Regions from separate parts of the Arthrobacter sp. 3Tela_A genome, predicted to be linked through region 2. Evidence: riboswitches for the same ligand, from Rfam matches in the RefSeq annotation. Region 2 holds a riboswitch; each other region holds the start of a gene.
The links. A riboswitch is a leader RNA that binds a small molecule or an ion and turns the genes downstream of it on or off. The one in region 2 is predicted to bind S-adenosylmethionine.
Positions count from the first base shown of each region.

Region 1 (3,723 bases), on a different contig from region 2:
CATCTTCAGCCGGGTCAGGGCATCCAGGGCCCCAAACGGTTCGTCCAGCAGCAGGACACCGGGCTTGCGGGCCAGGGCACGGGCGAGTGACGCACGCTGGGCCATGCCGCCGGAAACAGCACGCGGCTGGTGCTTGGCAAAGCTGTCCAGTTCCACGAGTTTGAGCAGCTCGGAGACCTTGGCTTTGCCTTCGGAAGCGCTGGTGCCCTTCGGCAGGCCAATCGCAACGTTGGCCTGCAGGGTCTGCCACGGCAACAGCCGCGGTTCCTGGAAAGCCACAGCACACCGGTCGTCAATGCCGCGCACAGCCGTACCGTCGATCAGCACCTGGCCGGTGGAAGCGGCGTCGAGCCCTGCGGTGGCGCGCAGCAGGGTGGACTTGCCGCAGCCGCTGGAACCCAGGATGGCCAGGACCTCGCCCGGACGGACTTCGAAGTTGATGTCGCGCAGCACCACGTGGGCGTCTGTGCCGGAGCCGAAGCTGCGGCCGACGCCGTCGAACGTCACGGACAGTGCGGTGTCGGGAGCAGTGCGCGGGGCAGCGGAGACGGCATGGGAGCCGGAGGAAAGTACTGCAGTCATGTGAACACTCCATCGGTCCTGGCAGTAGCACCCTACGGAAAACGTCCTGGGCCGCTGCCGGCCTCCTGCGACGTCCACCTCGATATCGCAGTGCCTCAAGGAGGAAGCACTACGACCAGGGTTGCTGCGGCTTCACTGATCCAGGTCTCTCAGCCGCTCGGGATGGTCAAGACCCAACTAAACGCCCTGAAGTCCGATTCCGGCAAGTCCCGGCGTAACATTTCTCAGCCCCTCCCTCCCCCATCGAGATAGCAGAAACTGCACGTTACAGCGCTGAAACGTGCAGTTTCTGTCATCTCGATGGTTCGGGGCGGGGCGGCTGGGCGCCCGGGAGGTGAAGTACGACGGCGGCGGTTACGCCGCGTGAACACGTCGGCTTGCGTGCCACCGGGGGAGCGGGCGCATACTGAACCCGCAGGATCATGAGTCCCAACGCGAAGCTCTGGCTCGTTGGGCGGCAACCCTCTCCCGTAGCGGGGTGCCCCAGATGACGATCCGGTCGCCGGCAAGACCGCCCGCGGCAAGTACGGCGCTCCCTCCGCGGTGCGTCCTTCCGTAAAGGACCCTCATGGCCACCACGCCCGCCCGCCACATCCGCTTCAACGCGTTCGACATGAACTGCGTGGGCCACCAGTCGCCCGGACTGTGGCGCCATCCCGAAGACCGGTCAACGGACTACACCAAGCTCAGCTACTGGACTCACCTGGCGCAGACCTGCGAACGCGGCCTGTTCGACGGGATCTTCATTGCCGACGTCCTGGGCACCTATGACGTCTACGGGTCCTCCAACGAGGCGACCCTTCGGCAGGGCACACAGGTGCCCGTGAATGATCCGCTGCTGCTGGTCTCCGCCATGGCCCTGGTCACCGAACACCTGGGCTTCGGCGTCACAGCCGGCACGGCCTATGAGCACCCGTACCCGTTCGCCCGCAGACTCTCCACCCTGGACCACCTCACCGGGGGCCGGGTCGGCTGGAACGTCGTGACCGGCTACCTGCCCTCCGCCGCCCGGAACATGGGCCAGGAAGACCAGCTGGAGCACGACGAGCGGTACAACCATGCCGATGAATACCTCGAAGTCGTCTACAAGCTGCTCGAAGGCTCCTGGGAAGACGACGCCGTTGTCCGCGACCGGGAGACCGGCGTGTTCACGGACCCGGCCAAGGTCCACGACATCAACCACGAGGGCAAGTACTTCAAGGTCCCCGGCATTCACATTTCCGAGCCGTCCCCGCAGCGCACCCCGGTGATCTACCAGGCCGGCGCGTCCCCGCGCGGCATCGCGTTCGCTTCCGAAAACGCCGAAGCCGTGTTCGTCGGCGCCTCCACGGTGGAGAAACTCAAGGCAACCGTCACGAAGATCCGCGACGCCGCCGAAGCGGCCGGACGGGACCGCTACTCCATCCGGATCTACACGCTGCTGACCATCATCACCGCCGCCACGGCTGAGGAAGCCGAAGCCAAGCATCTTGACTATCAGAGCTACATCAGTGACGAAGGCGCGCTGGCGCTGATGTCCGGCTGGATGGGTGTTGACCTTTCCACCTACAACCTTGACGAGCCGCTGGGCTCGGTGAAGTCCAACGCCATCCAGTCAGCCGCGGCGAACTTCCAGAAAGTGAAGGACGACGGCGAGCCCTGGACGGTGCGCGACATCGCCGAGAGCGCCGGTATCGGCGGGCTGGGCCCGCGGCTGGTGGGCTCCGGCGCCGAGGTCGCCGAGGAGCTGATCCGCTGGGTGGAAGAGACCGACGTCGACGGCTTTAACCTCGCGTATGCCGTCACCCCGGGCACCTTTGAGGACGTCGTGGAGTTCGTGGTTCCGGAACTGCAGAAGCGCGGTGCCTACCCCACGGAGTACGCCCCGGGCACGCTGCGGAACAAGCTCTTTGGTGCCGGCGACAAGCTGCCCGCAGAGCACAGGGGAGCCCGGTACCGACTGGCGCCGGCCGTCACGCGCTAGGACTGGGCTTCCGCGGAGGCTGCCCCCGGGGGAGGGCGTTTGTTAGTATCTGCGTATGCACGCAGATACTAATGCTGATGACCTTACTCCCGCGAACGCCTACATTGACGTAGCCGTTGAGGTCTTCCGCCTGCTCGCGGACGCAACACGCATTCGGATTGTGCTGGCCCTGCGTGAAGGCGAACTCTCGGTGAACAACCTGGCCGAAATCGTGGAGCGCAGCCCGGCCGCTGTCTCCCAGCACCTGGCGAAGCTGAGGTGGGGCAAGCTGGTCCGTGTCCGGCAGGACGGGAACCGGGCGTTTTACCGCCTCACGGACGAGCACGCGATGCGGCTGGTGGTCGAAGCTATCCGGCAGGCCGAGCATGCCGTGGACGAGAAGCCCGGGCACCACTCATGATCCGGGTCCTGCGCAATCCCACCTACCGGGCACTGTTCTTCGCCCAGGTATTGGCGTTGCTCGGAACGGGCCTGCTGACCGTTGCCCTGGGCCTTCTTGCCTTCGACCTGGCGGGGGACTCAGCCGGAGCAGTGCTCGGCACCGCTCTTACGATCAAGATGCTGGCGTACGTGGGCGTGGCGCCGGTGGTCGCTGCCCTGGTGGACCGCTTGCCGAAAAAGGCCGTGTTGGTTGGTGCCGATGCGGTGAGGTTCGCGGTGGCACTGGGTCTTCCGTGGGTGACCGAGATATGGCAGGTCTACGTCCTGGTGTTCATACTGCAGTCCGCATCGGCAACCTTCACGCCTGCGTTCCAGTCGCTGATTCCGGGCGTGCTGCCGGATTCCCGGGATTACACCCGTGCCCTGTCACTGTCCCGGCTTGCCTATGACCTGGAATCGCTGCTGAGCCCGGCGCTTGCCGCAGTCCTTCTGACGGTGCTTACGTACAACAGCCTTTTCCTCGGAACCGCGTTCGGATTCCTCTGTTCCGCGGTACTCGTCCTGGCGTGCAGGCTGCCCGCCGCTGAGGCCTCAGGGGACGGTTTCTGGAGCCGGCTTCCGACCGGAATAAGGACCTTCGCCCGCACGCCCGCGCTGCGGTTCCTGATGCTGGCCAACGTGGTGGTGGCAGCCGGAACGGCGATCGTCCTGGTGAATTCCGTTGTCTATGCGCGCGCAGTGTTCAGGCTGGATGACGCCGCGCTGGCACTGGCCCTCGGCTGTTACGGCGTCGGATC
Region 1 covers NZ_JAXIOM010000057.1:10,177-13,899, reverse strand. The annotation lists gene TVC13_RS14760 (ABC transporter ATP-binding protein) at 1-582, opposite strand, end outside; SAM riboswitch class IV at 1,001-1,115, shown strand; gene TVC13_RS14755 (LLM class flavin-dependent oxidoreductase) at 1,151-2,545, shown strand; gene TVC13_RS14750 (ArsR/SmtB family transcription factor) at 2,601-2,945, shown strand; gene TVC13_RS14745 (MFS transporter) at 2,942-3,723, shown strand, end outside.
Region 1: another riboswitch for S-adenosylmethionine. It lies ahead of TVC13_RS14755 (LLM class flavin-dependent oxidoreductase); the one in region 2 lies ahead of TVC13_RS17500 (flavin reductase family protein).

Region 2 (3,723 bases):
CACCGGGTCCTCACAGGGGAGGTCATCGGAGATGAACGTGCGCACCTCAAACCCGGTGGACTCGCCGTCGGGGTGCGGGCCGATGACGCCGACAGCCAAGCCGGCCATGGCCGGGTAGTTGGGACGGATGGCCAGCACCTCCGCTGCCGAGTCCAGCAGCACGCCGATCCATTCAGGGCCGTTGACCAGCCAGGCAGCGTCCCGCAGCGCCTGCCGGGAGAGTCCCAGGCCTGCCGCAACGCGGTCCAGCACCTCCTCGGCAACAGGTCCCGACCGCGTCAGCGCCGGAGCCGCAAAAGCCAGCCGGCCGCCGTCGTCCGTTTTGATCCGCACCAGGCCGGCAGCGGATTCCTGGACGAGGATGCCCTCCTGCCGGGGTTTTCCTCCGGCTTCCAGCCAGGCCTGGGCAGAGCCCAGGGTGGGATGCCCGGCGAACGGCAGTTCCTCAGTGGGGGTGAAAATCCGGACCCGGTAGTCGGCCTGCGAATCGTCCGGGGGCAGCAGGAAGGTGGTCTCGGACAGATTGGTCCAGTTCGCGAATCGCTGCATCCGGGCGGTACTGAGTCCGGAGGATTCAAGGACGACGGCGAGCGGGTTGCCGCCGAAGGGTTCGGGGCTGAACACATCAACCTGGGCAAACGGGCGGGCAGATACGGGAGTTTCGGGAGTCACTATTTGAGCTTAGTGAGTCGCCCGGGTGGATCCGATAGGCATGGGTTGCCCCAAGCTGCTCCGGTTTGTGCTGTTTGCTCCGCGGCGCGGCGGAGCGATTTCCCAAAACGGAGCGTTTTGCGAGGGCGGGCGACTCAGACGAACGCGGGTACCGCGAGATTCCTAAACGCCGACCCGTGGAAGACCAGCGGCTCATGTGCGCCGTCGTGGGTGGAGTAGCCGTGCACGCGAAGCAGAACGACGGCGTGGTCCCCGGCCGGAATCTCGTTCTCAACCGAGGTTTCGAGCCAGAGGGCGGCCTCGTCCAGGAACAGGGCACCGGTGTCGGCTTCGTGCAGGCTCAGCCCGGCAAAGCGGTCACCGTCGCGGGAAGCGATCTGGCGGCAGACGCCGTCGTGCCCTGTGCCCAGGATGGATACACCGATCCGGCCTGCCGTACGAAGCAGCGGCCAGGTGCGGGAGGTGTTTTGCACCGCGAACATCACCAGGGGCGGATCCATCGAGACTCCGACGGTGAAGGAAGAGGCCACGATTCCCTGCGGTGCACCATCCACTTCGGCGCAGAGCGCTGCGATTCCGGACGGAAAACGCCCAAAGGCCTGACGCAGTGCATTCGGCTGGAGATCAGTTTCAAGTGCCATGGAGATTCCTCTGCCTGAGGCGCAGCCTGCGGTGCGGAACCGTGGAGGCTGACGCTGTACTTGCCGGACCGGGAGATCCACCGGAACGGCCGAATCGTCACCTGGAGCACCCCGCTACGGCGAGAGGGTTGCCGTCCAGCCGGCCAGGGCCTGTGGCTGGAACTCTTGATTCTGGCTACCAATCTAGGAGCCGGGGTGTCCCGGGGCAAACGACCGTCACATTCCGGCCATGCAGGGCAACACTTCGTAACGGGGTACCTAACCGGCTGCCGGCCTGTTTCCTGTTTCCACGGGGTCAGGCGCCACGGCTGGATTGTCCGGCCTGTCCCGAACACCCATCCGGTGCAGGACCATGGGACCCAGCGCGGCCCCGCTGAGGATGACAGCGCCCAGCACCAGGCAGGAGAGGAGCCAGGGAGCGCCGTCGTAAAGGAAGCCTGCCAGCAGGGACCCTGCGGCGGCACCGATCAGTCCCGCGTTGCTCAGGAGTGCCATTCCGCGGCCGAGCCGGTGATCGCCGGCCTCAGCCACTACCGCTCCATGCATCGGAATCAACAGCGCCCAGGAAGCACACGTTAGTACCCACAGCGCAGCGATGAGCAGCGGAGACGGAGTGAATGCCAGGCCGACTGCGGCCACGGCCGAGGCAGTCGACGCCGCGATGTAACCTGTCCGGCGCCCGCGCCGCTCGGTGAACCGGTGCAGCACCCGGGGGAGAACCGTCAGCGCAATGCCGCCGGGCAGGTAGACAAGTGCGATCTGGTAGACCTCCAGACCGACTGCGTTCTGCAGATGCAGCAGGAGCAGCAGTCCCACACCGGCCTCGGCCACTGCCGTCAAACCGGCCAGGAAAAGGAGCGGTCCCAGGCCGGAGCCTTTCGCCCTGCCGCGCGGATCGTCCTGGACCCGGGGCGGCGCGCTGCGGACCAGCAGCAGCCAGAGGGCGGCCGCCAGGCAGACAACGGCCAGCGCAATGAAGACGCCGAAGAATCCGATGGTCGGCAGCAGCACCATAGCCGGGATCCAAAAGAACCAGGACCCGAAGGACTCAGAGGAAAGCAGCCCGGCCAGGGAACCCGAATCGGTGTCCAGAGACTCGGCGGCGACGGCACGGACGGCTATCCAGAAGAGCGCACCGCCAATACCGCCCACAGCCGCCGCTGCCACTGCCCAGGGCCAGGAGCCAGCCATAGCGTAACCGAGGCAGCTGAGGGCGTAGAGGAACGCGCCCGCTGCTGCGACGCGGGTCCGGGTGAACGTGTCGGCCAGCCGGCCGGCCAGGGGCCGCGCTGCCACCGAGACGGTCAACTCCACAGCGATGAGCATCCCAATGGCTGCGCTGCAGAGGCCGAGCTCAATCCCTGCCCACAGCGGGATCAGGAAGTCCACCAGCTCAGCTGAACCGCCCAGTGCGGCCGCAGCTGCTGCAACGGGTTTGCGGGAGCCCGCTCCGTTTCTCATGCGCAGAGCCTAGCGGACACCATCGGCACGCTTTGCCGCGCACGTGCGGCCAGCTATTACAGTGTCCGCATGAGACAACGCTGGTTCAAACAGGTAGACGTTTTCGGCAGCAAGCCGTACCAGGGCAACCCGCTGGCCGTGGTCCTGGACGGGGAAGACCTCGACGACGAGGCCATGCTGCAGTTCGCCCGCTGGACGAACCTCTCCGAGACCACCTTTATCCTCCCGGCGACGCAGGACGAGGCCGACTACCGGGTGCGGATTTTCACCCCGGGCGGCGAAATCCCGTTCGCCGGGCACCCCACCCTGGGAACGTGCCACGCGTGGACCGAGGCCGGAAATACGCCGATGAAGCCGGGTCTAGTGGTTCAGGAGTGCGGAATTGGGCTGGTGCCGCTCCGGGTCAACGCAGGCCTGGCCGCCTTTGCAGCACCTCGGCTGATCCGCACCGGGCCTGTGGAGGAGGGGACACTGGCCCGTGTGACGGCCGCGCTCGGGCTCACGCCGGACCAGGTCCGCGGCCACCAGTGGGTGGACAACGGACCGGGCTGGCTGGGACTTCTGCTGCCGGACGCTGAGACGGTCCTCTCACTGCGGCCGGACCATGCCGCAATCGGCGACCTGCGGGTGGGAGTAATTGGCCCGCAGCCGGAGTCAGCGGAGACTGACTTCGAGGTCCGCGCCTTCGCCCCCGGACTCGGAGTCTCCGAGGATCCGGTCACCGGAAGCCTTAATGCCGGACTCGCCCAGTGGCTGATCGGCGATGGAATTGCCGAGGAGCGCTACACGGTCACCCAGGGCACCGCCGTCCACCGTTCCGGCCTGGTCCGGGTGTTCACCCGCGAAGGCCGGATCTGGGTTGGCGGCGAGTCCGTCACCTGCATCGACGGCTCCGTTTCCCTCTAACAGTCCATCTAGTGCATCATGCCCATCGAGATGACACTTACGG
Region 2 covers NZ_JAXIOM010000090.1:6,145-9,867, reverse strand. The annotation lists gene TVC13_RS17505 (PhzF family phenazine biosynthesis protein) at 1-672, opposite strand, end outside; gene TVC13_RS17500 (flavin reductase family protein) at 807-1,313, opposite strand; SAM riboswitch class IV at 1,365-1,484, opposite strand; gene TVC13_RS17495 (MFS transporter) at 1,572-2,774, opposite strand; gene TVC13_RS17490 (PhzF family phenazine biosynthesis protein) at 2,844-3,680, shown strand.

Region 3 (3,723 bases), on a different contig from region 2:
ACCATCGCCTATGACCTGACCCTGCTGCTTGAAACCGATGTACGGAGCCTGACCGGGATCCGCGTGCCCGTGCTGGTGCTGGCCAGCTCCGGCAGCGATGACCGGCTGAAGGAATGGGCCCGTGAAACTGCCGAGCTGCTCCCCGAGGGGTCCTTCCAGCTGCTGGAAGGCAGCTGGCACGGCCTGGATGACGCGGTGCTCGCCGCTGCCGTGGAGGCTTTTCTGGAATAGGACCGGCGTCGACCGCGTTGCTGCCTGAGCGTAGGGTGAGATCCGGCAGAGAGCTAACCGGTCACAGCAGTCAAGGAGGCACGGCATGGCACACCGCAATGACCCTGAGGTCATCACCAGGCTGCTCACAGCCAAGGGCCGGTGGGCGGTAGTCGGGCTGTCGAACAACCCCGCACGACCGGCTGTCGGTGTGTCCCGGTTTGTCCAGGATTCCCTGGGCATGGACATCGTTCCCGTGAATCTCTCCGGCGAGTCAGTGCACGGCAACCAGGGCTACACCCGGCTGGCCGAGATCCCCGGCCAGGTGGACGTAGTGGACTGCTTCGTGAACTCCGCCAAGGTAGGCAGCATCGTGGACCAGGCCATCGAAATTGGCGCCAAAGCCGTCTGGCTGCAGCTGGGTGTGGTGGATGAGGCGGCGGCGCAGCGGGCCGCGGACGCAGGCCTCGACGTCGTTATGGACACCTGCCCGGTCATCGAGGCCGGGCGGTTCGGACTCTAAAAAGGCCAGGAGGCCGGCATGAGCACTGTCCTAGTGGTGGGCGCGACCGGAGGAATCGGCCGGCTGGTGGTGCAGGAAGCCGTACGGGAGGGGTTCGCCGTCCGGGCCCTGGCCCGCAACCCGCGCAAGGCGGCGGATGTGCTGCCGCCCGGGGCAGAAGTGGTGGAAGGGGATCTCACCCGCCCCGAGACCCTCGAAGGCGCGGTCAGCGGGGTTGACGCGATCATTTTCACGCACGGTGCCAACGGCGGTGAGGACCCGCAGGCCGTGGATTACGACGGCGTGCGCAACGTCCTGCTGGCCCTGAACGGACGCCGGGTCCGGATAGTGCTGATGACGGCGATCGGACTGACGAACCGGACCGCGTTCGGAACCCTGGTGGACTGGAAACGGCGCTCCGAGCGTCTGCTCCGGGCCAGCGGACTGCCGTACACCATCGTCCGGCCCGGATGGTTCGACTACAACGAACCCGGCCAGGGCCGGGAAATCGCCCTGCAGGGAGACCGCCGGCGGACCGGCACGCCTGCGGACGGCGGGATTGCCCGCACCCAGATTGCCGAAGTGCTGGTGCACGCCTTGAGTTCCGACGACGCCCTCGGCAAGACCCTTGAACTCATCGCCGGGGACGGAGAGCCGGTCACTGACTTCGATGCCTTCTTCGCACCGCTCCAGGCCGACCCTCCGGGCACGCTGGACGGAGTGCAGGACGATCCAAACATGCCCCTGGACGAAGAACCGGAAAGCATCCGGGAGGAGCTGGCTGCCATGGGCAGCCGCTAAAGAACCTGGGCTACCCCCGCCGGTCCGCAGGGAGGGATCGGTGGACCTTCCAGGCAGAGAGCATCTGGTCCCGGGTGCCGCCGGGATGTGCGGCATGCCAGTCCCGGGCGAAGCGGTTGAGCTCGAACTGCGGGCCAATCGGAGCGGCTGCCGCGGCACGGGTGGCGTGCCAGTGATCCAGCGCCGCAGCCAGGGTAGCCGTCCCGTCATTGGCGGCGAAGAACTCGCGCATGGGGGCATCGAACCGGAAACCAGGCCCCAGCGCGTTGACGAAGAACTCCCGCAGCACCTGGCTGCAGGGATGTCCCGCCGGAATCACCGTATGGATAGTCAGCGGCGGAACGAGCCGTTGCCGGGAGCGCCGGGGCTTCGCAGCCGGCGCCGGAAGCGGCTTGCCCGCCAGGTAGGCCGCAACCCGTTCGGCCAGCTGTTCCTTGGACCCCGTGGCCGGAATCTGCTGCGCCCGGGCAAACGCCTGCAGCTCATCCTTCAGCCAGTACCACCGGCGGAACTCGCCAGCCCCGAGCGAGGAAGACAGGGCAGGGCGTTCCGGAAGGGTCACGTTCCCATCCTCCCGGATCTGCCCGGAATTCTGTGCTCCCGCGCCGCGAACGGCCCGGTGAATGAATGGCGTGGACCCAGGGAGAGTTCTCAGCGGGTGCGTAACAACGGTGCGTAACAATACGGATTGTGACGCCGGTGGCGTTACGAACCGACGCATAGGGCCGCACGGAGAAATCTTCTGGCCCTGACCGGGTGCAGCCGGTTTAGATAGTGGCGTAACCATCCAGAGCGGCTGAGAGACCTGGCTCCGTGACGCCGCAGCAACCCCCTTCCGCGGGCATACCCGCCGAAGAAGGGTGCTACCGCCAGGACCGATGGAGAAGCACCTGCTCTTAGACGGTCCGCTGCTCCCGTGCCCCGCTGCACGGGCGCCGGGCGGGCGAAGCGGCGTGCACCTCTTCCCGGGCATAGACCGCAGGAGGACAGCATGATCCGTATTGAGAACGTCTCCACCGTCTTTGGAGGCGGTGAATCGGCTTTCACGGCAGTGGACAGCGTCAGCCTTGAAATTCCCAAGGGCAGCATCCAGGGCATTATCGGGTTCTCCGGTGCCGGAAAATCCACGCTGCTGCGCAACATCAACCTGCTGGAACGCCCAACTTCCGGCCGCGTGCTGGTGGATGGAACGGACCTGACCGGGTTGGGTGATGCCGAGCTTCGTGCGGCCCGGCATGAGATCGGGATGATCTTCCAGCACTTCAACCTGCTGAACAACCGCACCGCCGCGCAGAACGTTGAACTCTCGCTGAAGTTCGCCGGCGTGAAGAACGCCGCCGAACGCCGCACCCGCGCACTGGAGGCGCTCGCCGTCGTCGACCTCTCGGAGAAAGCGGGCACCTATCCGGCCAAGCTCTCCGGCGGGCAGAAGCAGCGTGTTGCCATTGCCCGTGCCCTGGCCACGCGGCCCAAGGTGCTGCTGTGCGACGAACCGACCTCCGCCGTCGATCCGAGGACCACTGCCTCCGTGCTGCAGTACCTCAGCGACGTCAACGCGCGGTTCGGGATCACGATCGTGGTGGTCACCCATGAAATGAACGTCATCAAGGCGATTGCGGACAATGTCGCCGTCATGGAGGAAGGCCGGGTGGTGGAACAGTTCGCGCTCGCGGAACTGGCCCGCCCCGGTTTCACCCCGGCCACCGCGATCGGCCGGTACCTGATCTCCGACGAAATCACCCTGGACCGGGCTGCCCGCCGGGAAGGAGCCCGCGTTGCTTGAGCGAATTGCCGAAGTCTGGCCGGAACTGCTCGCCGCACTGGGGCAGACCGGCACCATGCTGCTGGTCGCGATTCCGCTGGCGGTGCTGATCGGCACCCCGCTGGGTGTGCTGCTCTACTCCCTTGGGCCGGACGGGCTGGGGCACAAACCGCGGCTGCACCGCGTCCTGGACTCACTGGTGAACCTGGTGCGTTCCTTTCCGTTCCTGATCCTGCTGATCGCGATCATCCCGTTCACCCGCTTCGTGGTGGGAACAACCATCGGCACCGCAGCTGTGATCGTGCCGCTGACCATTAACGCCATTCCGTACTTTGCCCGGTTCGTGGAGCAGAACATCACCGCGTTGGGCGGCGGCGTGGTGGAAGCCGCCCGCTCCATGGGAGCAACCCGCGGCCAGATCGTGCGGGACGTGCTGCTGGTCGAAGCG
Region 3 covers NZ_JAXIOM010000057.1:5,392-9,114, reverse strand. The annotation lists gene TVC13_RS14740 (alpha/beta fold hydrolase) at 1-231, shown strand, start outside; gene TVC13_RS14735 (CoA-binding protein) at 317-733, shown strand; gene TVC13_RS14730 (SDR family oxidoreductase) at 752-1,513, shown strand; gene TVC13_RS14725 (hypothetical protein) at 1,524-2,075, opposite strand; SAM riboswitch class I at 2,294-2,398, shown strand; gene TVC13_RS14720 (methionine ABC transporter ATP-binding protein) at 2,505-3,296, shown strand; gene TVC13_RS14715 (methionine ABC transporter permease) at 3,289-3,723, shown strand, end outside.
Region 3: another riboswitch for S-adenosylmethionine. It lies ahead of TVC13_RS14720 (methionine ABC transporter ATP-binding protein); the one in region 2 lies ahead of TVC13_RS17500 (flavin reductase family protein).

Region 4 (3,723 bases), on a different contig from region 2:
CAGGGAAACGGCCGTAGACGGGTGTCCCAAGCGGCAGGGATGTCTCGAAGTGCAGGAATCCGGAGAAGAGATCTCCCGCCAAACGGAAATCGCTCCGGTTCGGGGAACACGCAGTTCCCCAAACCGGAGCGATTGTCACAAACCGGAGCGAATCCAGCAGAACTAGATCTCGACGAGACCCTTCTCGGTGGCAAAGGTGACAGACATGATGCCCGGCGTGCCCTTGGGGGAGACCCAGGTGACATCCACGGACTCCAGCGGCTTCTCAACCGGCATGCCCAGCCACTCGGTCACCCGCGCGGCCGAACCGGCGATGGTGAGCGACTGCAGCGAGACGGTGCCTTCGAAGGCGCGGGAGGGGTGGAGGTCTGCCTTGTCTTCATCCCAGCGCAGCATGTAGGGGACCTGCGGGTCGGCGATCAGGCCGTTGATGCCAATCTGGCGCCAGGTGAGTTCCTGTCCGTCGGGGAACTTGCGGTTGCCGGGAACGGAGGAGCGGCCAAGGCGTTCTTCGAAGGGAGCAAGGTCCTCAACGGCGACGCACCAGCCCATCCAGCCGCCGCCGGCTTCGGAGCGCGCGCGGACGGCCTGCCCAAATGGGGCCTTGTCCGACGCGGGGTGGTTCAGTACTTCAACAACCTCTACATACTGGTGGTTGGCCAGCGGGAGGATCATGTTGCGGGTACCAAAACGGGGATGGACTCCGCCCTTGACGAAGTCGGTTCCCAGGGCAGCGGCAATGCGTTCCGTAGTGGCCAGCAGGCCGTCGGATTCGCAGGCATATGAGACGTGATCCAGGCGCATGCGAACATCTTGGCACGTTGTGACCTATGTCTCGACTAAGGCAAGCCTAAGCGGCGTAATCAGCAGATTTTCACGCTGCGTCATATGGGTTGCGCAACTGCTGAGGGGTTGGTTCTATAGGTACAGGTCATGAGTGCCAGCAGATAGCCCCGGCTTGCTGGCCGGCAACCCTCCAACCGCGGTGGGGTGCCCCGGGTGAAGACCTGGCCGTACGCAAACAGGCGTGCCGGCAAGCGCGGGCCACACGTGTCGCTCCGGTGTATTCCGGACCCGACCCTGTGGGGCCCCTGGTCATAAAGGGAGCACAATGTCTGCCAACTGGTCCTTCGAAACCCGCCAGATCCATGCAGGTCAGGAGCCCGACGCCGTAACCGGCGCCCGCGCCCTGCCGATCTACCAAACCTCGTCCTTCGTTTTCCCCAGCGCCGAAGCCGCAGCGAACCGGTTCGCGCTGGCCGAACTGGAGCCCATCTACACCCGGATCGGCAACCCCACCCAGGAAGCGGTCGAGAACCGGATCGCGTCCCTGGAAGGCGGCCTCGGAGCCCTGCTGCTCGCCTCGGGCCAGGCCGCCGAAACCTACGCCATCCTGAACCTCGCCCAAGCCGGGGACCACATTGTGGCCAGCCCCAGCCTCTACGGGGGAACCTACAACCTCTTCAAGCACACGCTGAAGAAGTTCGGAATCGACGTCAGCTTCGTCGCGGACCCGGACAACCTGGACCAGTGGCGGGAAGCGGTCCGGCCCAACACCAAGGCCTTCTTCGGCGAAGTGGTTTCCAACCCCCGCCAGGATGTCCTGGACATCGAGGGGATCTCCGCCGTCGCCCATGAAGCAGGCATCCCGCTGATCGTGGACAACACCCTGTCCACCCCGTACCTGATCCGGCCCATCGAATGGGGCGCTGACATTGTGGTGCATTCGGCCACCAAATACCTCGGCGGTCACGGCACCGTAATTGCCGGCGTGATTGTGGACTCGGGCAACTTCGACTTCGGCGCCGATCCGGAAAAGTTCCCCGGCTTCAACACCCCGGACGAGAGCTACAACGGGCTGGTTTACGCCCGCGACCTGGGCGCCAACGGAGTCCTTGGCGCCAACCTCGCCTACATCCTCAAGGCACGGGTGCAGCTGCTCCGCGACCTGGGCTCCGCGCTCTCCCCGTTCAACGCTTTCCTCCTCGCCCAGGGGCTTGAGACCCTGAGCCTGCGCGTGGAGCGGCACGTTGAAAACGCCGTCGCCGTGGCGCGCTGGCTGGAAGCGCACGACGACGTCATTTCGGTTGCGTACGCAGGGCTGGAGTCGAGCCCGTGGTACGAACGGGGCCGCAAGTACGGCCCGCGCGGAACCGGGGCGATCGTGTCCTTCGAGATCGAAGGCGGCGTGGAAGCGGGCAAGCGCTTCGTGGACGGCCTTGAGCTGCACTCCCATGTGGCGAACGTGGGCGACGTGCGCTCGCTGGTCATCCATCCGGCGTCGACGACGCACAGCCAGCTCGGTGCTGAGGCCCAGGCAGCAGCCGGCGTCAGCCCGGGCCTGGTCCGCCTGTCCGTGGGCCTGGAGCATATCGACGACATCATCGCGGACCTCGACGCCGGTTTCCGCGCCGCCAAGGGAGCATGAAGCACAGCGTGACAACCTATCCTCCTGCACCGCAGCACCCTGTCCGTGTACTGGACGGGGTGCTGCAGTATGCCTCGATCGGTGACCTGGCCCTGGAGACCGGCGGCGTCCTTCCGGACGTGGTGCTGGGCTACGAAACCTGGGGCGTGCTGAACGACGAGGCGTCCAACGCCGTCCTCATTCCGCACGCACTCACCGGCAGCACCCACGTGGCCCAGGGCTGCACGGACGAACCCGGCTGGTGGGACGGCCTGGTGGGACCCGGCCGGACCATCGACACCAACAGGTTCTTTGTGGTCTCGATCAACATGGTTGGCGGCTGCTACGGCTCCACCGGTCCGGCATCGGCAGACCCGGACGGGCTGCCCTGGGGATCCCGGTTCCCGTTTGTCACCATTCGGGATTCCGTGCACGCCGAGGCCCGGCTCGCAGACCAGCTGGGCATCCGCCGCTGGCACACCGTGCTGGGCGGCTCCCTAGGCGGCGCCCGGGCCCTGGAGTGGGCCGTGACTGAACCCGACCGGGTGGCCCGGTGTGTGGTCATTGCGGCGACGGCGGCAAGCACAGGTGAGCAGATCGCTTTCGCGCAGGCGCAGGTGGCGGCCATCCGGCTGGATCCGGACTACAACGGCGGCGACTACTACAACGGCCGTGCCCCGCTGGCCGGGCTGGGCCTGGCCCGCCGGATCGCGCACATCACCTACCGGTCCGAGGCGGAACTGCAGTACCGGTTTGGCCGGACACCGCAGCCGGGGGAGGACCCGCTTGGCGCGGCGCTTCCGGCTGAGCGCGGCCGGTACCAGGTGGAGAGCTACCTGGACCACCAGGGCCGGAAACTCGCGGACCGCTTCGATGCCAACAGCTACGTCATCCTCACCGAGGCGCTCATGAGCCATGACATCACCCGTGGGCGAGGGAGCCTGGCCGAGGCGCTCGCAGACACCCAGGCACAGTTCCTGGTCGCCGCGGTGGACTCGGACCGGCTGTATTTCCCGGAACAGTCGTACGAGCTGGCCGCAGCGCTGCCCGGCGAGAACCGCGTGCACCTGATTAGCGCTCCCATTGGCCACGACGGTTTCCTCACCGATGTGCTCCAGCTTCAGGATGTTCTCCGGCAGGACTTCTTCGCCTAGGTACTGCGCGGCACCATGGGGGCATGCGCAGCTCACCGCACGGGCAACCGCCTCCGGCCGAACCAAGACGCCGCCGCGGCATCGGTTTCCTCAGGACCGCCTGCGTCCTTGGCCTGCTCCATGCTGCCTTCAGCCTGTATTGGGCGCTGGGCGGGCAGTGGC
Region 4 covers NZ_JAXIOM010000070.1:13,122-16,844, reverse strand. The annotation lists gene TVC13_RS16115 (VOC family protein) at 163-804, opposite strand; SAM riboswitch class IV at 930-1,046, shown strand; gene TVC13_RS16110 (bifunctional o-acetylhomoserine/o-acetylserine sulfhydrylase) at 1,112-2,428, shown strand; gene metX (homoserine O-acetyltransferase MetX) at 2,425-3,561, shown strand; gene TVC13_RS16100 (DUF3995 domain-containing protein) at 3,585-3,723, shown strand, end outside.
Region 4: another riboswitch for S-adenosylmethionine. It lies ahead of TVC13_RS16110 (bifunctional o-acetylhomoserine/o-acetylserine sulfhydrylase); the one in region 2 lies ahead of TVC13_RS17500 (flavin reductase family protein).